4 regions of the Variovorax sp. 10N412 genome follow, and region 2 is predicted to be linked to each of the others. Evidence: predicted binding sites of a transcription regulator. Region 2 holds the regulator's gene; each other region holds the start of a gene.
The links. The regulator sigma-54, encoded in region 2, starts transcription at its own class of promoters, with help from an activator protein. The targets are predictions, from matches to a motif close to TGGCANGNAANCTGCTTT.
Positions count from the first base shown of each region.

Region 1: a site for sigma-54 is predicted at 4,044-4,061, ahead of AC1DJH_RS22995 (CmpA/NrtA family ABC transporter substrate-binding protein). Genes of this name have one in related genera too.
Region 3: a site for sigma-54 is predicted at 3,040-3,057, ahead of AC1DJH_RS26890 (isopenicillin N synthase family dioxygenase). Genes of this name have one in related genera too.
Region 4: a site for sigma-54 is predicted at 4,099-4,116, ahead of AC1DJH_RS10380 (pilin). Genes of this name have one in related genera too.

Region 1 is NZ_JBFTIO010000011.1:68,971-74,670, reverse strand. Features, by position in the region: gene nirB (nitrite reductase large subunit NirB) at 1-779, opposite strand, end outside; gene AC1DJH_RS23005 (ABC transporter ATP-binding protein) at 806-1,615, opposite strand; gene ntrB (nitrate ABC transporter permease) at 1,671-2,588, opposite strand; gene AC1DJH_RS22995 (CmpA/NrtA family ABC transporter substrate-binding protein) at 2,599-3,843, opposite strand; gene AC1DJH_RS22990 (nitrate- and nitrite sensing domain-containing protein) at 4,204-5,466, opposite strand; gene tsaD (tRNA (adenosine(37)-N6)-threonylcarbamoyltransferase complex transferase subunit TsaD) at 5,581-5,700, shown strand, end outside.
Region 2 is NZ_JBFTIO010000006.1:233,636-239,335, forward strand. Features, by position in the region: gene AC1DJH_RS16950 (SPOR domain-containing protein) at 1-219, shown strand, start outside; gene AC1DJH_RS16955 (thiol:disulfide interchange protein DsbA/DsbL) at 373-1,020, shown strand; gene lptA (lipopolysaccharide transport periplasmic protein LptA) at 1,164-1,877, shown strand; gene lptB (LPS export ABC transporter ATP-binding protein) at 1,874-2,668, shown strand; gene rpoN (RNA polymerase factor sigma-54) at 2,686-4,299, shown strand; gene AC1DJH_RS16975 (phospholipase D family protein) at 4,310-5,700, shown strand, end outside.
Region 3 is NZ_JBFTIO010000016.1:46,478-52,177, forward strand. Features, by position in the region: gene AC1DJH_RS26875 (ABC transporter ATP-binding protein) at 1-405, opposite strand, end outside; gene AC1DJH_RS26880 (BMP family ABC transporter substrate-binding protein) at 429-1,538, opposite strand; gene AC1DJH_RS26885 (VOC family protein) at 1,603-1,989, opposite strand; gene AC1DJH_RS26890 (isopenicillin N synthase family dioxygenase) at 2,006-3,007, opposite strand; gene rutR (HTH-type transcriptional regulator RutR) at 3,224-3,940, shown strand; gene rutF (NADH-dependent FMN reductase RutF) at 4,040-4,588, opposite strand; gene AC1DJH_RS26905 (malonic semialdehyde reductase) at 4,602-5,207, opposite strand; gene rutD (pyrimidine utilization protein D) at 5,204-5,700, opposite strand, start outside.
Region 4 is NZ_JBFTIO010000003.1:229,483-235,182, forward strand. Features, by position in the region: gene AC1DJH_RS10370 (PglL family O-oligosaccharyltransferase) at 1-1,394, opposite strand, end outside; gene AC1DJH_RS10375 (phosphoethanolamine transferase) at 1,619-3,382, opposite strand; gene AC1DJH_RS10380 (pilin) at 3,545-4,042, opposite strand; gene AC1DJH_RS10385 (3',5'-cyclic-nucleotide phosphodiesterase) at 4,245-5,048, opposite strand; gene AC1DJH_RS10390 (CHASE2 domain-containing protein) at 5,078-5,700, opposite strand, start outside.

The DNA of each region.
Region 1 (5,700 bases), on a different contig from region 2:
CTCTCGGCCAGTGCGGTGTTGGGGCGGATGCCCACGGCCATGACCACGAGGTCGGTCGGCACTTCGAGGCCGTCCTTGAAGCGGATGGATTTGACCCGGCCGGCCTTGCCGTCGTCGGCGTCACCGACCAGCGCCTGCGTCTGCGCGCCGATCAGGAACTTCATGCCGCGGTCTTCCAGCGACTTCTGCAGCAGCTTGCCCGCCACCTCGTCGAGCTGGCGCTCCATGAGCCAGGGCATGACGTGAACCACCGTGACCTGCATGCCGCGCTTCATGAGTCCGTTGGCGGCTTCGAGCCCGAGCAGCCCGCCGCCGATGACGACCGCGTGCTTGTGCGTCTTCGCGGTCTCGATCATGAGGTTGGTGTCGGCGATGTCCCGGTAGGCAATGACGCCTTCGAGCCTGGCGCCCGGCACGGGCAGCATGAAGGGGTTGGAGCCGGTGCACAGCAGCAGGCGGTCGTAGGCGGCCTCGGTGCCGTCCTCGGCGCGCACGACGCGCTTCACGCGGTCGACGCTCGCCACCTTCTTGCCGGCGTGCAGCGTGATGCCGTTCTCTTCGTACCAGGCCCAGGGGTTGAGGATGATCTCTTCCACCGTCTGTTCGCCCGCCAGCACGGGCGACAGCAGGATGCGGTTGTAGTTGGGGTGCGGCTCCGCGCCGAACACCGTGATGTCGTACAGGTCGGGCTCTACCTTGAGCAGTTCCTCGATGGTGCGCACGCCGGCCATGCCGTTGCCGACCATCACGAGCTTCTGTTTTTTCACACGCATGTCCATGGTGTTGTGCTCCTGCGAAAGCTGCCTCAGGCGGCCGTTTTTTCCACATGCGCCTGGCGCGTGTAGAGGAAATCGATGACGGCCTTGCGGGCATGCACATAGGCCGGGTCTTCGGCCAGCGCCACGCGGTTGCGCGGGCGCGCAATGTCCACCGCCAGCACATCGCCGATGGTGGCGGCCGGGCCGTTGGTGAGCATCACGATGCGGTCGCTCAGCAGCACGGCCTCGTCGACGTCGTGCGTCACCATGACCACGGTGCTGTGCGTCTTCTGCACGATGGCGAGCAGCTCGTCCTGCAGCTTGGCGCGGGTGAGCGCGTCGAGCGCGCCGAAGGGCTCGTCCATCAACAGCACCTTGGGCTCCATCGACAGTGCGCGCGCAATGCCCACGCGCTGCTTCATGCCGCCGGAAATCTCGCCGGGCCGCTTCTGCGCGGCGGGCGTGAGGCCCACCAGCGCCAGCGCCGCATCGGTGCGTTCGCGCAGCTGCGCCTTGCCTTCGGTGGCCGCGAACACGCGTTCGACGGCGAGGTACACGTTCTCGAAGCAGGTGAGCCAGGGCAGCAGCGAATGGTTCTGGAACACCACCGCGCGCTCGGGGCCGGGGCCCTTGATTTCCCTGTTGGCGCACAGCAGCACGCCCTGGGTGGGCGTGGTGAGCCCGGCAATCAGGTTCAGCAGCGTCGACTTGCCGCAGCCCGAGTGGCCGATGAGCGTGATGAACTCGCCCTTGGCCACGTTCAGGTTCACGTCGCGCAGCGCCACGAAGCGGCCCTTGGGCGTCTTGAACGCCTGCTCGACGTCGTGGATCTCGATGTACTTGCTGTCGTCGTTCATTGGAAACCTCCGCGCAGCAGCGCTGCGGTATTCGCCTTTGGAGCGGCCGTGCGGCTCATGATTTCACCTCTTCGAACGTGAAGGCCGTGGCGAGCTTGATGAGCGCGAACTCCAGCACCAGGCCGACGATGCCGATCACGAAGATCGCGATGATGATGTTGGCGACGTTGAGGTTGTTCCACTCGTCCCACACCCAGAAGCCGATGCCCACGCCGCCCGTGAGCATCTCGGCCGCCACGATCACCAGCCAGGCGGTGCCCACGGCCAGCCGCACGCCGGTCAGCATGTACGGCAGCACGGCGGGGAACAAAATCTTGGTGAGGATCTTCCATTCGCTCAGGTTCAGCACCTTGGCCACGTTCATGTAGTCGCTGGGCACGCGCTGCACGCCCACGGCGGTGTTGATGACCATCGGCCAGATCGAGCAGATGAAGATGGTCCAGATGGCCGCCGGGTTGGCGCCCTTGAACACCAGCAGGCCGATCGGCAGCCAGGCCAGCGGGGACACCGGGCGCAGCAGGCTGATGAGCGGGTTGAACATGCGCGCGAGGAACTCGAAGCGCCCGATGGCGAAGCCCGCCGGAATGCCCACCAGCGCCGCCAGGCCGAAGCCCAGCGCCACGCGCTGGAGCGACGAGAGCACGTTCCAGCCCACCCCCTGGTCGTTGGGGCCCTTGCTGTAGAACGGGTCGCTGAACACGGTCACGGCCTGGTGCCACACCGCGAGCGGCGTGGGAAAGCCGGTGGTGCTGTTCACGGCAATGAGTTCCCACACCAGCAGCAGCAGGCCGAAGCCCGCGAGCGGCGGCAGCACGCGCATCCAGAAGGCGCGCAGGTCCAGGGGCGTGCGTTGCCTTGGCTCTCCCTGCACCGCGGGGGCGGCCGCAGGTTGAGGGGCCTCAGCCGCACGCGCTGGCGCGGGCGGCAGGGGGAGAGACGCATCGAGGGGCGAATGAAAGACAGCGCTGACCATGGTGTTCTCCTCAGGCATGCAGCTTGAAAGACTCGGCGTACTTCTTCGGATCCTTGCCGTCCCACACCGTGCCGTCGAACAGCTTGCTGGTGCGCATCGCGTCCTTGGGCACCGGCGTCTGCGTGGCGGCGGCGGCCTGCTTGTAGATGTCGATGCGGTTGATCTCAGTGGCCACCTTCAGGTAGTCGGGGTGTTCCTTCAGCAGGCCCCAGCGCTTGTGCTGCGTGAGGAACCACATGCCGTCCGACAGGTAGGGGAAGTTCACGGCGCCGTCGTTGTAGAACTTCATGTGGTTGGGGTCGTCCCAGCTCTTGCCCAGGCCGTTGGTGTAGCGGCCCAGGATGCGCTGGTTGATGGCGTCCACGCTGGTGTTGACGTAGCTCTTGTCGGCGATGGTCTCGGCCATCTTGTTCTTGTTCTGCAGGCCGGCGTCGATCCACTTGCCGGCCTCCAGGATGGCCGCGGTCACGGCGCGCGCGGTGTTGGGGTACTTCTTGACGAAGTCGCCGGTGGTGCCCAGCACCTTCTCGGGGTGGTCTTTCCAGATGTCCTGCGTGGTGATGGCCGTGATGCCGATGCCGTCCATGATCGCGCGCTGGCCCCAGGGCTCGCCCACGCAGTAGCCGTCCATGTTGCCGATGCGCATGTTGGCCACCATCTGCGGCGGCGGCACGGTGATGTTCTTCACGTCCTTGAAGGGATCGATGCCGGCCGAGGCGAGCCAGTAGTACAGCCACATGGCGTGGGTGCCGGTGGGGAAGGTCTGGGCGAAGGTGTATTCGCGCTTCTCGGTGGCGATGAGCTTGGCCAGCGAGGCGGCATCGACGGCCCCCTTGTCTGCCAGCTTCTTCGACAGCGTGATGGCCTGGCCGTTGTTGTTCAGGGTCATAAGCACGGCCATGTCCTTCTTCGGGCCGCCGGCGCCCACGTGCACGCCGTAGACGAGGCCGTAGAGCACATGGGCGAAGTCGAGCTCGCCGTTGACGAGCTTGTCGCGCACGCCGGCCCAGCTGGCTTCCTTGCTGGGGACGATCTTCACGCCGTATTTCTTGTCGATGCCCAGCACCGAGGCCATGACCACGCTGGCGCAGTCGGTCAGCGGAATGAAGCCGATCTTCACTTCTTCCTTCTCGGGCTTGTCCGAGCCCGCGGCCCAGACGGCCGAGCGCAGGGCGGGGTCGATGCCCACGGCGCCGATCGCGGCGGCTTGCAATACGCGGCGTCGGCTGAGGCGGGTTTTGAGCAGATCGGTCATGGGGCGGGGCTCCGGTGGAAGACGAACAAACAGAAAAGACGAAACCAAAACGGAAACGAAAAAAGGCGTCCGCACCGCGCAGGGGCTGCTCGAGAACGAGCCCTTGCGGGATGGGGACGCCTTTGTCCGGTCAGTGGGAAGCACCCGCCGTTGGGTGCCGCCTGCCTGAAGACCCATTGGGGGGTCTGTAGGCATGCTTACACGCAAACACTGTGCCAGCTGGTCAGGCCACCGGTTTGCTATCAATAAAGAAGCGTGACGCGGCCTGTCGACGCGGCCAAGCGCCGCATTGGCCTATGAAACCGGCGCGGGCACGTTTGTTGTGCGCTGCACCAAGTTGAAACCTTTGCCCTTTGCGTTTCAGCGCGGTGGCGCGCGGTCGACCACGGGCAGGTAGTCGGCCATGGCCAGCATCGACTCGGCCACGTCCACGAGCCGCCGGTTCTGGTTCATGGCGGTCTGGCGCAGCATCTTGTGCGCGTCTTCTTCGCTGAGGCGGCGGTGCGCCATCAGCAGGCCCTTGGCACGCTCGACGACCTTGCGTTCGTTGAGCGAGGCGCGCACGGTCTCGAGCTCGTCGCTCATGGCCTGCAGGCGCAGCGACTGCTCGCGGACCATGTCGACCACCGAGCGCTCCAGGTGCCGGCCGAACTGCGCGGGCGCGGCGGCCTGGGCGTCGGCGTCGTCGAAGAACAGCGCGCCGGCCTGCGGGACCAGCGTGTCGAGCACTTGCTGGTACTCCTGCAGCTCGTGGCGCGCCTGCGCGGTCTTGTGCTCGCACAGGGCGCGCAGGTCGGCGGCCAGGCGGTCTTCCACCGTCTTCATGGCGTCGATGCGGCGGGTGCAGCAGTCGAACCAGGCCTGGCTCAGCGGGGCGTCGGCCTGTGCGGGGGAAGCGCCGCGCCGCCGCATGCGCTCCAGCTCGGCCAGCATGGCGTCGGGCTGGCTGTCGCGCCACAGCGCGAGCACGGTGTCGCCCGAAAAGTCGGTGAAGACCTGGAAGCAACGCTCCTGCGACTCGATCAGGTGCAGCCATTGCAGGCGCTGCGCCTCGTCGCTTCGGCCCAGCGCGAGCGCGGCGGCCCCGAAAGCGCGCTCCTGGCCGGCGAACTCCTTGCCCTGCATGAAGTTGAACATTGCGACAAGCAGGCGCGAGATTTCGGGGTCGGCGGCGCCGTCGGCCGCTTCGAACACCACCGACAACAGGCCGGCGATCAGCTTGGCGAAGGCCGCGACCGCCTGTGCCGGCTTGAGTTCCAGTGCGTCGATGCGGCGGCGCAAGGCGGGCAGTGCGTCCAGCCCCGGCAGCACGAAGGCGATGCGGCTGAACAGTCGCGCGCCGTTGCCCGCGCCCACGCCGCGGTGGTCCTCGGTTGCCAGTTGGTCGAAACCGGCGCGCACCTCTTGCTCGAGCGCCAGGCATTCGGCGATCTGCGGGCCGCGCTGTTCCGCGAAGCGGGCGCCGCGGGTGGCGAGGAAGATGTTCGACATGCCGCGCTCGCGCTGCAGCGCGTGCACCAGGCGGCCGATCACGCTCACCAGCTCGCTGGTGCGGGCGAGCTGGTCCAGTTCGTCGATTTCGCAGCGGCGTGCGGCGATGAGGAAGCTCAGTCCGGATTTCATGGTGGGGCGCGGGGAATGCGCAGGGTCGTTTCAAGTATTGCAACATCCGTGCCTCCGGCGCGCGCTTGTCCCTTCGCGGGACGGGCGCGGCAGGCGCCACCTACACTCGGCGGCATGCTCTTGTTGGGAATCGAATCATCCTGCGATGAAACCGGCGTGGCGCTGGTCGAGTCGCACGGCGACGCGCTGCCGGTGCTGCTTTCGCACGCGCTGCACAGCCAGATCGCCATGCAC
Region 2 (5,700 bases):
CAGGCCGGCGCCTTCCGCACCACCGACGACGCCGAGGCGCAGCGCGCCAAGCTGTCGCTGATGGGCGTGGAGGCCCGGGTCACCGAGCGTGAGCAGGCGGGCCGCACCGTCTACCGTGTGCGCGCCGGCCCGTTCAACAAGAAGGACGATGCCGACCGCCTGAAGGACCGGCTCGACGGCGGCGGCATGGAGTCGGCGCTGGTGCGCGTGCAGCGCTGACCCCGGCCTCCGACACGAATAGCCCTTAAGCTTCGCGCCGCGGCGTTTGCCGCCACGATTCATCGACCCGATCGCGCCCGGGCGCACCGGCTGCGGGGGAACTCCCCGCCGCGCGCCGGCTCAGTCTGCCGTACCAACTGGAGAACCCTTTCAATGAAACGTCGTGACTTTTCGCTGGCCGCCACTTCGCTCGGGCTGCTGTCCCTGGCCGCCAATCCGGCCCACGCCCAGGCGCGCGCGCCCAAGGCAGGCACCGAGTACCTGGTGCTCGACAAGCGCGCACCGGTCGACGCACCGGCCGGCAAGATCGAAGTGGTCGAGTTCTTCTCGTACAACTGCCCGCATTGCAACGACTTCGAACCGGCGCTGGAAGCCTGGGCCAAGACGCTGCCGAAGGAAGTCGCCTTCCGCCGCATTCCCGTGCCGTTCGTGGGCAACGACGTCGAAGCCAAGCAGCGTCTGTACTACGCGCTCGAGGCCATGGGCAAGGTCGACGAGTTCCAGCCGAAGGTGTTCAGCGCCATCCATGCCCAGCGCCAGAACGTGAACGGCGACGCCAACATCATTGCCTGGGCTTCGGCCAATGGCCTGGACGGCGCCAAGTTCAAGGAAACCTTCACCTCGTTCAGCGTCGCCAGCAAGGCCAAGCGCGCCTCGCAGATGACCGACGCCTACAAGGTGGCGGGCGTGCCGGCGATGGCCGTGGCCGGCCGCTGGTATGTGGATGGCGAGACCGCCGGTAACATGACCAAGGTGCTGCAGGTCGTCAACTACCTGATCGGCGAAGCGAAAAAAGGCTGACCCCCGGGGCTGCGCGCATTGACTGCCGCTGCCTTCTCCCTTTTTGCAAGGGATACCTGGCCCGCTTCGGCGGGCTTTTTCATCTGTGCGTGCGGGGCTGGCGCAATCAGCCGCATACAATGCCGAGCAAGTTTCGTGCCTCTATGACATTGCATTCTTACCCCACCACTCCCTCCTTCCTCCGTTGCATCGGCCGCCTGGCTGCCGCCGCGCTGTTGCTGGCCGGCTTCGCCTCGGGCGCCCTGGCCGAAACCGCCGACCGCACCAAGCCGATGAACATCGAGTCGGACGCCATGCGTTACGACGACCTGAAACAGACCAGCGTGTTCACCGGCAACGTGCTGGTCACGAAGGGCACGATCATCATCCGCGGCGCGCGCATGGACGTGCGCCAGGACGCCGAGGGCTACCAGTACGGCGTGGTCACGGCGGCGCCCGGCAAGCGCGCCTACTACAAGCAGAAGCGCAACGCGCCCGACGAATGGATCGAGGGCGAGTCCGAAGTCATCGAGTACGACAGCCGCGCCGACAACGTCAAGTTCATCCGCAACGCCGTCATGCGCCGCCTGCTGGGCGCCACGCCGAACGACGAGAGCCAGGGCGCGCTGATCGTCTACGACCAGAGCAACGACACCTACACCGTCAACGGTTCCACCGTGCCGGCGAACACCGCCGTCAACGCGTCCACCCCGGGCGGGCGCGTGAGGACCATCCTGACACCCAAGGCCGCGGCCGCGCCGGCCGCCGGTGCCTCGGCCCCGGCGGGCGCGAAGGCTGCGCCGCCGGCACCCACCCCGGCGCCCGGCAAGGGCCTGCGCCAGAGCACCACGCTCGACGACGGAGAAACCCGCAAGTGATCGAAACCGCTGGAACGCACGACGCCAACGGCGCGCCGGGCAGCCGCCTGGTGGCGCGCGGCCTGAAGAAGAGCTATGGCAGCCGCACGGTGGTGAAGGACGTCTCGCTCGACGTGCAGAAGGGCGAAGTGGTTGGGCTGCTCGGGCCCAACGGCGCGGGCAAGACCACGTCGTTCTACATGATCGTGGGGCTGGTGCGTGCCGACGCGGGCCAGATCACCATCGACGGCGAGCCCATCGCGCACATGCCGATCCACCGGCGCGCCCGCATGGGCCTGAGCTACCTGCCGCAGGAAGCCTCGATCTTCCGCAAGCTCACGGTCGAGGAAAACGTGCGCGCCGTGCTGGAGCTGCAGAGCGAGCCCGACGCCAACGGCAAGATGGCGCCGCTGTCCAGGCAGCACATCGAGGAGCGCCTGTCCGAACTGTTGTCCGACCTGCGGGTCGATCACCTGCGCGATTCGCCCGCGCTGGCGCTGTCGGGCGGCGAGCGCCGCCGCGTGGAGATTGCACGCGCGCTGGCCACGCAGCCGCGCTTCATCCTGCTGGACGAGCCCTTCGCCGGCATCGACCCGATCGCGGTGATCGAGATCCAGCGGATCATCAGTTTCCTGAAGGAACGCGGCATCGGCGTGCTCATCACCGACCACAACGTGCGTGAGACGCTGGGCATCTGCGACCACGCGTTCATCATCAGCGACGGGCATGTGCTGGCACAAGGCACGCCTTCGGAGATCGTCGACAACGCCGAGGTACGACGCGTCTACCTTGGCGAGCACTTCCGGATGTAAGGGCGGGTGGGCTCTCCATGAAGCAAGGGCTGTCCCTTCGCGTCTCGCAGCACCTGGCATTGACGCCGCAGCTGCAACAGTCGATCCGGCTGCTGCAGCTCTCCACGCTCGAACTGAGCCAGGAGGTCGAGCAGATGCTGGACGAGAACCCGTTCCTCGAACGCACCGCGGAAGAGGCGGCGCGCGAGGAATTCGGGCTCGACGCGGCCGATGCGCCGGTCCCGCGCGATGACGGCGGCGGCGATGGAGGCGACGGCATCGAAGGTGAAAGCGACTTCGCGCCGCCGGCGGCCAGCACCTCTCCTTCTTCCACCGAGACGACGACCAGCACCGCCGACTCCGACGGCCCGGCCACGGAAATCACCGAGCGCGAGCCCGACTGGGAAGGCGACGGCACCGTCGACATGGCCGCGCCCGACGACAGCGAGTGGGGCAGCGACGCCCCCGCGCGCCAGAACAATCTGGGCGACGACGAGCGCGCCGACGCCACCGAGCTCGCGCGCAGCCAGGAGTCGCTGCAGTCGTTCCTGCACCGCCAGGCGCTGAGCCTGCGCCTGAACGAGAACGACAGCGCCGCGCTGCGCTTCCTGATCGAGTCGCTCAACGACGACGGCTACCTCGAAGACTCGCTGCCCGCGCTGGCCTCGGGCCTGGCCGGCGACGACAACGACCAGTTCGACGACCTCGTGCACCACTTCCAGGTGGCGCTCGGCCTGCTGCAGAGCCTGGAGCCCGTGGGCGTGGGCGCGCGCGACCTGGGCGAATGCCTGGGCATCCAGCTGCGCGCGCTGGCCCGCCAGGACGAGACCGAGCAGGAACAGCTGGTCCGCAAGACCGCCATGGCCGTGTGCAAGCAGTCGATGGAACTCTTGGCGCGTCGCGACTTCAAGCGCCTGGCCACGCTCACCCGCACCAGCGAAGAGTTGGTGCGCCTGGCGCTGCAGATCATCGCGCGGCTGGAGCCCAAGCCGGGCCGGCGCTTCGTGGACGTGGAGCGCAACATCGTGGTGCCGGACGTGATCGTCACCAAGACCGGCCGCGGCACCAACATCAAGTTCCGCGTCATGCTGAATCCGGAGGTCATGCCGCGCCTGCGCGTGCACGACATCTACGCGGGCGCTCTCAAGGCGCACAAGGGCGAGGGCAGCCAGGCGCTGTCGCAGCGGCTGCAGGAGGCGCGCTGGTTCATCAAGAACATCCAGCAGCGCTTCGACACCATCCTGCGCGTGAGCAACGCCATCGTCGAGCGGCAGAAGAGCTACTTCGTGCACGGCGAGCTCGCGATGCGCCCGCTGGTGCTGCGCGAGATTGCCGACGAGCTGGGCCTGCACGAGTCGACCATCTCGCGCGTGACCACGGCCAAGTACATGTCCACGCCGTTCGGCACGGTCGAGCTCAAGTACTTCTTCGGCTCGGCGCTGGGCACCGAGACCGGCGGCAATGCGTCGAGCACCGCGGTGCGCGCGCTCATCAAGCAGTTCGTCAGCTCGGAAAGCATCAAGAAGCCGCTGTCGGACAGCCAGATTTCCGAGATGCTGAAAGAGCAGGGCATCGAGTGCGCGCGCCGCACCGTGGCCAAGTACCGCGAGGCGCTGCGCATCGCGCCCGCCAACCTGCGCAAGGCGCTGTAGCAAGCCGACCATGAGCCCTGGCCGCCAGCATCCGATGTCGCGCCGGGGGCTCGGGTTCTTCGCCTTGGTGGCCGTGCTGCTGTTCGCCGGCTGCGCCACCTTGCCCGACGAGGCGCCGCGCCCCGCCGTCAAGGCCATGGCCGTGTCGGCCGATACCGCCCTGGGCAAGATCGCGCTGGCGGCCCAGCCCGACCCTGACCTGAGCGGCTTTCGGCTCATGCCCGGCGGCGACTTCGCCTTCGATACCCGCATCCAGCTGGCGCGCCGCGCCCAGCGCACGCTCGACGTGCAGTACTACCAGATCGAGAACGACGAGACCGGCCGCTACCTGTTGCGCACCCTGCGCGACGCCGCGCTGCGCGGTGTGCGGGTGCGCCTGCTGATGGACGACCTCTACACCTCGGGCGAGGACGAGCTGCTGCTGGCCTTTGCCGCCACGCCCAACGTCGAGCTGCGCCTGTTCAACCCGTTCCCGGCCGGGCGCGGCAGCATCCTGAAGCGCTTTACCGCCTCGCTGTTCGACTTCAGCCGCGTGAACCGCCGCATGCACAACAAGCTGTTCATCGCCGACGGCGCGATGGCGGTGGCGGGCGGGCGCAACATCGGCAACCAGTACTTCCGGCGCACCGCGGGCGAGAACTTCCTCGACCTCGACACCTTCGTGACCGGCGCGCTCATACCGCGGCTGGGCAGCCTGTTCGACCAGTACTGGAACAGCGTCTACGTGCGGCCCATCGGCTCCGTGGTGCGCACCGATGTGCCGCGCGACGAACTGCAGCCCCGCTTCGAGGCCGCCACCGGCCCCGACACCACGCCACCCCCGCCGCCCCCCGCGCCCAACGACCTGCTCGGCTACAGCCCGATGGCGGACGACCTGAACACCGGCAAGCTCAACCTGATCTGGACCCTGGCCGAGGCCTACGCCGATTCGCCCGACCGCGTGATCGGCAAGACGGCTTCCTACGGCGGCGTGCCGCTGCTGGACGTCGACAGCGTGCGCTACAACGTGGTCGAGCAGATGCGCCGTGCGCGCTCCGAGGTGACCATCGTCTCACCGTACCTGATTCCCGGCGCCACCGGGCTGGAGGTGATGCGCGAGATTCGCCGGCGCAACGTGAAGATCAGCGTGGTCACCAACTCGCTGGCCGCCACCGACGAGCCGCTGGTGCACACCGCCTACCGCCGCTACCGGCCCGACATGCTCAAGCTGGGCGCCGACCTGTACGAGCTGAGTTCCAGCCGCACCCGGCGCAGCGTGCGGCTCGGGCTGTTCGGCACCTCGGTGGGGCGGCTGCATGCCAAGTCGGCGGTGATCGACCGGCGCACGCTGTTCGTCGGCTCGATGAATTTCGACCCGCGCTCCGAGTCGGCCAACACCGAGATCGGGCTGATCATCCACAG
Region 3 (5,700 bases), on a different contig from region 2:
GATGTCGAAGCCCAGCTCCGATGCCTTGTTGCGGATGTCGCGTGCCATCTCGCGCAGCCGTTCGCCGTGGCTCTGGAACTCGGCCGGCGGCGGCGCGGTGAGCAGGATGTTCTGCGCCACCGTGAACGGCCGCACCAGCTTGAAGTGCTGGTGGACCATGCCGATGCGGTGCCGTGCCGCATCGCGCGGCCCGGTGAAACGCACCGCGTTGTCGTCCACCAGCAACTGGCCGGCTTCGGGCGCATACAGGCCGGCCGCGATGTTCATCAGCGAGGACTTGCCCGCGCCGTTCTCGCCGAGCAGGGCGTGCACCTCGCCCCAGCGGGCGGCGAAGTGTGCGTCGGTCAGCGCCGCAAAGCCGTCGAAGGACTTGCGGATGCCGGTGAGTTCGAGCGCGTTGGGCATGGGCGTCTTCGGTCCTGGCTGGCTTACTTCTGCGTGACCACGCCCTTGACGAACCAGTCCATCTTCCACAGGTCGGCGTCGGACAGCACGGCACCCTTGGCCACGCGCTCCTTGCCGTCGCGGTCGGCGAGCGGGCCGGCATAGACCTGCTTGCCCTTCATGATCGCGTCGCGCTCGGCGGTGATGGCCGCGGCCTTGTCCTTGGGCACGGCGGGGCCGAAGCCCGCGATGTCGGTGCCGCCGTCCTTCATCTCGATGAAGGCGCCGTAGGGGGCGGGCTTCCATCCGCCGGCCATCACCTTCTTCAGTTCCGGCGTGAGGAACTTGTCCCACACCCACACCGACGAGCACAGCGTGGCCTTGGGTGCGAACTGGCGCAGGTCGCGGTGGTGGCCGGTGCCGTACACGCCGCGCTCCTGCGCGACGATCTGCGGCGTGGGGCTGTCCACGTGCTGGCCGATCACGTCGGCGCCCTGGTCGATGAGCGCGGCGGCGGCGGCGCGTTCCTTCACCGGGTCGTTCCACGCGCCGGTGTAGATCACGTTGACGGTGGCGTTCGGGTTCATCTTCTGCGCGCCGAGCGCGAAGGCGTTGATGGTCCAGTTCACCACGCCGAAGGGGTTGGCCGCGACGAAGCCGAGCTTGCCGGTCTTCGAGGCCGCGCCCGCGGCCATGCCGCAGAGATACTGGCTTTCGTAGGTGCGGCCGTAGAACGATTCGAGGTTGGTGCCGTTGGTGGTGCCCGAGCCGTTCAGGAAGGCCACGTCGGGGTACTTGGCGGCGAGGTCCTTGAAGCTGTCGGAATAACCGAAGGCCGTGCCGATGACGATGTTGGCGCCGCGCTGAATGAATTTTTCGGCCGCAGGCTTGATGGCCGAGGCGTCTTCGGGCACGTTCTCGACGAACTGGATCTTCTGGCCGATCTCCTTTTCGATCTTCACGCGGGCTTCGTCGAAGGCCTGCGTCCAGCCGCCGTCGTTCTTCGGGCCGAAGTAGAGCATGGCGATCTTCGGCTTGTCCTTCAGCGTGAAGCCGTCGGCGGCCGCGGCGGGCAGCGTCGTGAACAACGCGCCGCCGGCTGCGAGGCTCAGGGCCAGGCCGAGGGTGGTGCCGTGGGAGGGAGTGCGCAGCATGGAGCAACCTTTCGTGAGGAGCATGGGAGGAGACGGGGAAGAAAGAGAAGAAAGCCGCGTGCCGCTACATCATGAAATTGATGCGGAACACGTTGCCCTCGGGGTCGAGCAGCACCGACTGGTACCAGTTGTAGTAGGTGACGTACGGCGGCTTGATGAGCGTGGCCCCGGCCTCCAGCGCCACGGGCACCATGCGGTCCACGTCGGCCTGGCTGTCGACGTCGATGTTCAGCAGGAACTTCACGCCGCGCGTGTCGGAGAACTCGGCCAGGTGCAGCAACTCGTAGGCGTCGAGCGCGTTGAAGCCCAGGCTCGACTTGCCGGTGTCCAGCCCGCGAAAGATCGGCGAGCGGATCGCCTCGATCTCGGGGAAGCCGAACACGCGCTGGTAGAAGCCGCTGAGCGCGACCACGTCCTTGGCGAAGACGTTGACGTAGGAGAGGTGCGCCATGTGCGTGGGGCCCCGGTCAGGCGGTGGCCTTGGTGCCGCCGAACGTCGTCTGCTTGACGAACTTCGAGGTCAGGTGATCGCCGGAGGAAATGGGCGCGTACTTGGCGCTCTCGCCGGGCGCCAGGCAACTCGGCAGGCACTCCACCATCGCGTCGTAGTTGGGCTGGTGAAAGAACACCAGCGACTGGCGGCGGTTGGTGCTCGCCACCTCGAACGGCGGGTTGATCACGCGGTGCAGCGTGGACACCCACTGGTCGTTGGTCCACTGCATCATGAGGTCGGCGATGTTCACCACCAGGCCGCCCTCGACCTGCGGCACGTCGACCCACTGGCCGGCCTTGTTGAACACCTGCAGGCCCTTGTCGTCGGGCAGCACGATCGTCAGGCTGCCGTAGTCGCTGTGCGCACCCGCGCGCAACTGGCCGGGCAGCGGCTGCTCGCGCTGCGGCGGATAGCTCAGCACGCGGAACATGCTGATGTGCTCGTCGATCTTGTCGTCGAAGAAAGTCTCCGGCAGCGACAGGCCGAGCGCGAAGATGCGCATCAGCGAGCGAGACAGATCGCTCATGGCGTCGAAGTAGCCTTCGTAGGCTTCGCGGAAACCGTCGATGGGCGGCCAGCTGTTGGGCTCGAAGTGCGGGCCTGCGGCAGGGCCGCGGTGGTACTCGTCGTTCGGCACGTTCGAAGGGCCGATGGAGAACGACTCCTTCAGGTCGCCGGGTGCCGCCTCTTCCAGGCTGTACGACAGGCCTTCCTCGCCCACCGCGCTGTAGCCGCGCACCGCGTCTTCGCGCGGCCGGTCGACCTTGCGCTTCTCGGCGAGCGGCATGTCGAAGAAGGTGCGCGAGAGCGACGACACGCTGGAGATCAACGCCGGCGGAATGCCGTGGTTGGTGATGACGAGGAAGCCGATGCTGCGGCAGGCTTCGTCGACTTTCTTCGCGACCTCGGCCTTGCCTTCGGCGGTGCCGGCGAAGTAAGGCGCGAGATCGATGATGGGGACGGACAGCAGGGTCATGGCGGGTTCCTCTTGCTTGGCATGCCTTTCGCCATGCAACGTCTGTGCCAGTTGGACCAAATGGACAAATCGCAATCGCCGCGTCAGCATGGTGCGTGGCAAGGCCCTTGCATCGGCCTGTGAAGGCCGTCGTGGCGCACGGTGATGCACCGTGGCCTTACAGTGGTGCGCAGTACTGAACGAAACCGAAGACCGAGATAGAGAGAGCGAGGGAAGATGCCGAAGACCAAGGCGCTGGCTGCCAACACCAGCAAGGAAGCCAGCAAGGAAAGCCCGGCGCGCAAGCGTGCGAAACCCGTGGTGCGCAGCGCGTCCGCGGTGAGCCGCCGGCTGCGCCAGATCGAGGACAAGCGCAGCGCCATTCTGGGTGCGGCACTGGGCCTGTTCTCGCGCTTCGGCCTGCACGGCACGTCGATCGACCAGGTGGCCGCGCGCGCCGATGTGTCCAAGAGCAACCTGCTCTACTACTTCGCGAACAAGGAGGAGCTCTACGTCAACGTGCTGCGCGACCTGCTGGCGCTGTGGCTCGAACCGCTGCGCGGCTTCAGCGCGGAACAGGACCCGAGCCAGGCCATCGGCGACTACATCCGCCGCAAGCTCGTGATCTCGCGCGACCGGCCCGATGCGTCGCGCCTGTTCTGTCTTGAAATGATCCAGGGCGCGCCGCTGCTGCGCGACGAACTCGACCGCGAGCTGCGCACGCTGGTGGAGCGCAAGTCGGAGGTGATCGCGGCGTGGGTGGCCGCGGGCAAGCTGGCACCGGTGGATCCGCAGCACCTGATCTATGCGCTGTGGGCGATCACGCAGCACTACGCGGATTTCGGCGTGCAGGTGCAGGCGCTGTCGGGGCACACGCTCGACGACGAGGCGTTCTTCGAGAAGACGGTGGAGAACGTGCAGCGCATCATTCTTCAGGGCATCACGCCGCGGTGAGTGCCGCAAGGCGCTGGGTCTTGCTCCCTCTCCCCGAGGGGACATGGGACAACACGGAACGCGCATCGCGCGCGTGGGTTTTCCTTGCCAAGAGAAAAGTCAGTGCTGCGGCGGCACCGCGATCTCGTGATAGCGGCGGTCGAAGTAGATGAGCCCTTGCGCCGCACCGCCGATGGCGATGGCCACCGCCTCGCAGAACAGCACGTCGTGCGTGCCCGCGCTGGTCGCGTGCATCACGCGGCAGTCGAAGGACACGGCCGCGTCGTCGAGCATCGGCGAGCCCGTGGTGTTGCGGCTCCATCGGCCCGCCGCGAAGCGTTCGTCCATCGGCGTCTTGCCGCCGAACAGGGCCGACAGCGACTGGTGCCCCGCGGCCAGCACGTTCACGCACAGCACGCCGTTCGCCTTGAACGCCGGGTACACCGACGCCGAGCGGTTCAGGCACACCAGCAGCGTCGGCGGCTCGTCGGTCACGCTGCACACGGCCGATGCCGTGAAGCCCGCGCGGCCCGCGGGGCCGTCGGTGGTGATGATGTTCACCGCGGCGCCCAGGCGCGCCATCGCATTGCGATAGTCGGCCTTGGGCAGGCCCTGCGGCAGGCCGGCGGGGTTTGATGGAGCAGCGTGGGAGACCATGGCGTTCAACATTGCAGTGACTCCGTCAGGCCAGCACGCAGGCCGCGTCGAAAGGCAGGCGCGGCAGGCGAGCGAACACTTTCGACGCGTCGCCGTGGCCCAGGTTGATGAGGAAGTTGACGCTCCAGTCGGTGCCTTCGAAGAAGGCCGCCTCGACCTTCGCCTTGTCGAAGCCCGACATCGGCCCGGCGTCCAGGCCCACCGCGCGTGCGGCCAGCAGCAGGTAGCCCGCCTGCAGGCTGGCATTGCGAAAGGCGGTCTCGTGCGCGGCCTCGGGGCTGCCGGTGAACCAGCTGCGCGCGTCGGCATGCGGGAACAGCGTGGGCAGCTGGTCGTAGAACTTGCGGTCCCATGCGGCAATGACCGTGACGGGCGCGCTCATGGTCTTGTCGAGGTTGCCCTTGGAGAGCGCGGGCGCCAGGCGCGCCTTGCCTTCGGGCGTGCGCACGAACACGAAGCGCGCGGGCGAGCAGTTGGCCGAGGTCGGGCCGAGGCTTGCGAGCGCGTAGATCTGCTGCAGTTGCGCGTCGGTGACGGGTTCGTCGGTCCAGCCGTTGTGGCTGCGCGCGCCGGTGAACAGCAGCGACAGCGCGGCGTCGTCGAGTGTGGAGAGCGTGGCGGAGGTGGTCATGCGGAAACGGTGTGTGCGGTGTGTGCGGTGGGAGTGCTCGCCCGCGAAAGAAAGGCCAGCAGGGTGCTGTTGAAGGCGTCGGCCTCGGTCACGCTGTGGGCGTGGCCGCCGTGCGCCATGAGGTTGAGCGTGGCGTGGGGCAGGCCGTCGGCCAGGCGCAGCGAGCAGGTCCAGGGCACGAGCACGTCGTCCTTGGCGGCCGCCACCAGCGTGGGTGCGGCGATGTCGGCCAGGCGTGCGTCGATGTCGAAGGCGCGCAGCGCGGCGATGCGCGTGCGCATGGTGTGCTCGCCGGGGAAATGCGCGAAGGCGTGATCGACTTCGTCGGCCACGCGCTTGGCATGCGCAGCGCACCACGCGGCGGGGTACAGGAAGATCGGTTGCGCTTCGACGTAGGCACGCGCACCGCACGCGCCCAGCAGTGCAAGGCGCGCATCGAAGCAGCGCGCCGAGTGCGGGTTGGGCTTCGACCAGGCGTTGACGAGCACCAGGC
Region 4 (5,700 bases), on a different contig from region 2:
TCCCAGCTTGCATAGCCGACGATGGCGATCAACACCGCCGCAGCTACCGACGAAAAGGCCTGAAGCCTGGGCCGGGGTCGATCTCGATCTGCTACCGCTCGCTTGGCGGGCCAGAGTACGCCGAGGCAAAGACCGAACACCATCTGGAACGGCCCGTACCACAACGGATATTCGAGCAGGCTGTGCAGCACGATCACGCCCAGCAGTCCCCAGGCCATGACGCGGAACGGATCGCGCTCTCGCCACGGCTGCGCGGTGATGACGAACCAGATGAAGCCACCACACACGAGCACCGCCGCCGGAATGCCGAGCTCGACCGCAAGGTGCAGGGGCAGGTTGTGGGCGTTGTCGAGGATCTCGACGAAGCGCGCTCCCGGGTACAGCGTGCTGTGCATGTAGTGCGCGAAGCTCAGTTCGCCCCAGCCCAAACCCCGCCACGGGTGCTCCGCGATGAGCGTCAGCACGTTGTGCCAGAGAATCAGCCGGCTGTGGCCGACCGGAGCGCCTTCGCTCAGTCGCTGCGCCATGCTCTCGGCTCCATGGCCGACGAGTTGGGGCAACACCCAGGCGGCCGCGAAGTACAGCGGAGTCAGGGACAGGAGAGCCAGCGGGGCAGGCAAGCGGTACGCCGCCGCTGGGCCAGCCTTACAGCCAAAGCGCAGGTCACGTCGTTCACGACGCGCCATCCAGGCTGCTGCACCAATGATCAGGAGAAACTCCAGCAGGCCCGTTCGCGACGTAGATGCTGCGGAGCCCACCACCAGCAAGACAACCGCTGCCAGCCAAGCAAGGCGCCTGGAGGGGGCCGAGTTCTTGCGCATGGCGTGAAGCCAGAGCGCGGCAATGAGGGCCATGCCGATCAAGCTGGCAAACTGGTTGCGCTGGCGCAGGTTGCCGAAAGCCTGTCCGACTGCGGGCGAGGTCGTCCACGGCTCCAGATGTTCTGCCAACCCGTAGTACTGGAGCAGGCCGAGCACGGCACTGATGAGTCCGGCTCCCAGCAAGCCATGTGCGATGACCGCGTGCCAGCGGGTACCGCGGTTGACGAGGCTCGAGCCCACGCTGGCTGCCATGGCGGCGACGACGATGGCAACGACCGCGGGGATGCGGGCGCCGAGGCCAAGCCCGGAGTCGACAGAAGCGGTGACAAGGAACGCTAATACCGCGAGCCAAGCGATAACCCAGGGGCTCACAAAGCTAAATCTTGCTTTTGCCAAGACCAGCAACAGCGCGATGGAGAGCCAAGACGCCAACTGCTGCCAGACGTTGACCGACGGGCCGGCCGCCACAGGCCATATGAATGGCATTGCGATCAGCGAGGGGCAGAAAATAGAGGCGAGAGCCTGTGCAGACGCATCGCTACTGATTGGATGCGTCGCCGTGGGTAAATTCATCGCGCCGATTCTGCCTGCGTATCGAACCGGAGCCGAGTTTTGCCAAAAACAAGCATCAAGCCAATTTAACGATGTACCCGTTACAAAATTCAATTAAACGATTTTGGCATTGCTGGCTCCAAACGTCAGATGCTATTTCAGTGCGCCAAGGCCTAAAAAAATCAAATAATTCGCCGACAGAAAAATTCCAATACTCCAGGAATCGCTGAGCATCTCATTCGCTTTTAAGGTCTGATTTCGCAAGGATTTCGGGCTACCGACTTGTCAAAATCAGCCCAGCCGTTATTAGCGAAGACGCGTCGTGGTCGATGACCCTCATCAAACCAAGTCGCCGTCCTCGAGTCAATTGGTGTGGCAACACCAACAAGATCAAGCAGTGTCTGCGGCACGGCACTGGAACTCTTCGGCCGCGCTCGCGATTTTGAGAGCATCGCCAGTCTATCTCCGATCCTCAGTCTCGCCTTTTCGCTAGCCCAAATGAAGGCCGGAACAGTGAACGAATGACTTGAATTTCGCGTGATGCTCATCGCCTTGCATTGTTCGTCAAATACATCCTGCCCGTGATCAGAAATGTACATCACTAGTGCCGCATCACCTTTTCGACTGACAGCTTCGATGATTTGAGATAACAGAAAATCCGTGTACTCGATGCTGTTGTCGTAGGCATTACTAACCTGAACAGCAAGCGAGGAGTTGTTTTTAATGCCATCCTGCGCCGGAACAGTCGTCAACGAAGGACGGTAGATGTCAAAAGCGGGCGGATAGCGATGGGAGAAATCAAAATGGCTTCCCAGCGTATGCACCACAATAAACTTCTTTCCCGAAATATCCAGTTTTCGGCGCAACGGCTCGACAAGCACTTCGTCGTAAGTTCCTCGCGCGTCATAGCTGGTTGGGTTGAAGTAAGTGGCTTCGTCCGCATCGCCGGCATACATGGCAATGGGGCTCTCGTAGAAACCACCTACTCCTTGGTTGGACAACCAAAATGTCCGGTAGCCCACCTGCTTCAACGCCGCCAGGATAGAAGGCTCCGGCCGAAGAGCGACACTGCCGTCGCTTTTCAGCAAGGGGCGACGGGAAATCAGGTTCGGCACCGCATATCGCGTGGCGACCGACTCGGTCGCCACGTCCGGAAACAGGATCAAATCGCTCATCGTCGATAGTCGCGGCGTAGTGGGGCGCTCATAACCAAACAGCTGCCAGCGATCAGAGCGAGAAGACTCTCCGATAACTAAGACCACAGTATCTGGATAAGCATCGGTAAGCTTCGGCGTGAAGTCGAAGCCAGCCAGTTCCGCCCTAAGCTGCCGAACAATCGATGCATCTTGCCGTATTGAAAAAATCGACAGGGGCAAGTCAAGCGGATAGACCGCCCCGAATCTGGCTAGCAAGCTGCCCGCTCTGCTGACGAAAGGCTCAGAGGTAACAGCAGGATCACCCTCGTTCATATACGTAAGCATGGGCGCACACAGAATGACCGGAAGGGCCAATAAGACCCACCAGCGGGATCGGTGCGTCCATTCCACCCGCCCACGATAGAGGCGCCGCCCTACGACAATGGAAATTAGGATGAACAGTAGCGGAAGTAAAACACTCCACCCTAATGTTGTTAAAAACTCGGAGAGTTCACGTGCGTCCGTCTCCATTGCCATGCCGACGGAGGTCGGCGTCACAGGCTGCGCAAAGGCAAGACGCAAGAAAACTTCAACCGGCCACCAAAGCGAACACAAAGTCGCGACGATAAGGCCCATCCATAGACGGGGCACGACCGCAAAGGTCAGAAGCCAAAAACAGATCGCAAATGCGATGCTTTCTACATATGTTGCCTCCAAAACATTGGCAGCGTTGCGCACAGCCATGACGTTCGGAGCGACGATTATTAGCACCAACGACACAAGCAGCAGAACTGTGATCCCCGCGCGCTCCTTTTTTTTCGGTAGTTCTGTCCTATTAGCGATTTTTGAAGCTGAAAGTTCGGGTTTGCGCACGATCGGACTCTACTTTGATCGGACAGATCGATCAATCGTATTGAGATTACGATATTCGCTCAACACGGCCATCGGGCTATGAGTATGAAGCCTGCTGATGTCCATGCTTTTTTGTCAAAAAAAAGCCGCCCGAAGGCGGCTGACTAAATGCGGGACGTGTGATTAAGTCGCAGCAGCAGTCTGGCAAGTCTGAGGACGCAGTTTTGCAGCAACGTTCGTTGAGCATGTCCATGCGCCGGAAGTTCCAGCAGTCTTATCGTCTGCGCCGCGGGTCCAGATAATTTTCTGACCCACGACCTGTGAATTGCCCTTCAGTGTGCAGCTCACGACGCTCGCACCAGATGCAGCGGTCACTGTTGCGTCATATGTGCAACGATCAGATGCAACGCCGGTCGACGGGTTGGGGGTCAAGCCCACAGCGAGCACACCGGCGTTGCCGGTAGCGATGTCTGCAGCGAGGCCGTCGGCGATCTTGGTTTCGATATTGGTCTTGGCGGGCGAAATCTCAGCCAAACCAGCCGCAACTTGCGACTTAGCAATGTAATCCTGATAAGCCGGCAGAGCCACAGCAGCCAAGATACCAATGATCGCCACGACGATCATCAATTCGATAAGTGTAAAGCCGGCCTGTGCGCGGCGGGCGAGAGTGCGATGGTTCATGAACTAACTCCAGGTTGGTTGGTTGAGCCCGGGAACCTGCCCGGAGCGCAGTACCTTCCGCAGCATCTGTGCCAACCGGCTTTCAATCGTTTACACAGTCAAAGTAGTGCATTTGTTCACACTTCAGTTACAGCGCGTGACACTTCTTGGCTGTGCTGGCAACAACCGGTGACATGTTTGTCACTCTTCAGCTCCAACGAACTCAAAACGTCAGCACCCCATCCGCCCTCAGCCAGCGAATGTCCCGCTGCGCCAGCCCCGCCACCTGCCGGGCCGCCAGCCCTTCGATCTGGCTCATGATTTCCTCGGTCTCCGCGGGCTTGGTGTGCGTGATGTAGATCGGGTACTGCTTGCCCGGATCGATCTGCGCCAGCTCGTCAGCCAGCACCGACGGCGACAGGTGCAGGCTGCGCTCGGCCAGCGCCTGCTCGCGGCTGCTGAAGGCCGTCTCGATCACCAGCATTGCCACGTCCAGCGCGTTCACGCGCTTCCAGAAGGGCGCGTTGCGCTCGGTGTCGCCGGTGAAAACCCAGTGAGCGCCTCCTTCGGCGCGCCGCACGGCGAAGCCGCAGGCCGGCACGGTGTGCACGGCCGGCAGCACCTCGATGCGCTTGGGCACGCGGCTGCCCAGGTGCAGCGACTGCCCGACCGCAATGTCATGAAAGCTCACGAAGGGCGCTTCCTGGCTCGGAATGTTCTCGAAGTCCGGCCAGATGACGTTGTTGAACACATGCGTGCGCAGCGCCTCGATGGTGGCCCTCAGCGCATGCACGCGCAGCGGCTGGGCGCGGCGGCTGCCGACGGCGTCGAGCATCAGGGGCAGCGCAGCGATGTGGTCGAGGTGGCTGTGGGTGAGCACCACGTCGTCGATGGCGGCCATTTCGTCGAGCGTGAGGTCTCCGACCCCCGTGCCCGCGTCGACGAGCAGGTCGGTGTCGACCAGAAACGAGGTGGTGCGGCAGCCTTTGGCGATGGCGCCCGAGCAACCCAGCACACGAACCTGCATTGTGAGAGACCCCTTGTGTGTGTCTGCCGTCATTTGGTTTCGAACCGGGTTGCGCCGTCCCAGTTCGGGTCTTGCGGACGCAACGCCATCGAGGCTAAACGCTGGGCGTAGAGCTGGTAAAGGACTTTTTTGGCATCCTCGGCGAGCAAGGGGGCGAGCAGGCTTCGGCCCAGGGCCCAGTCCTGGCGCCGGTAGGCGGCGAGCACGTCGCTCCAGCGCTCGAGCATGCGGCGGGCGTGCTCGACGGATTCGGGGGTGCGTGCGACCAGCGGCGTGAACACGGCCACCGCCTGGGCCTTGCCCTTGACGCGCACGCTGTCGAGCTCCTGCCAGAGATGGCCCGGCGCCATGGCCCGGGTCGCGCTGCTGGCGACAATTTCGACGCCGTAGTGCCCGCTCAGGCCCTCGAGCCGGGACGCAAGGTTGACCGCGTCGCCCACCACGGTGTAGCTGCGGCGCTCGGTCGAGCCCATGTCGCCCACGCTCATCACGCCGCTGTTGATGCCGATGCCCACGCTGATCTCCGGCCGGCCGCTGTCGCGGTGGATGCGGTTGATGTCGCGCACGGCGTCGCCCATGTCCAGGGCGGCCTGCACGGCGAGCGTGGCGTGGTCGGGCGTGTCGATGGGCGCGCCCCAGAAGGCCATGACGC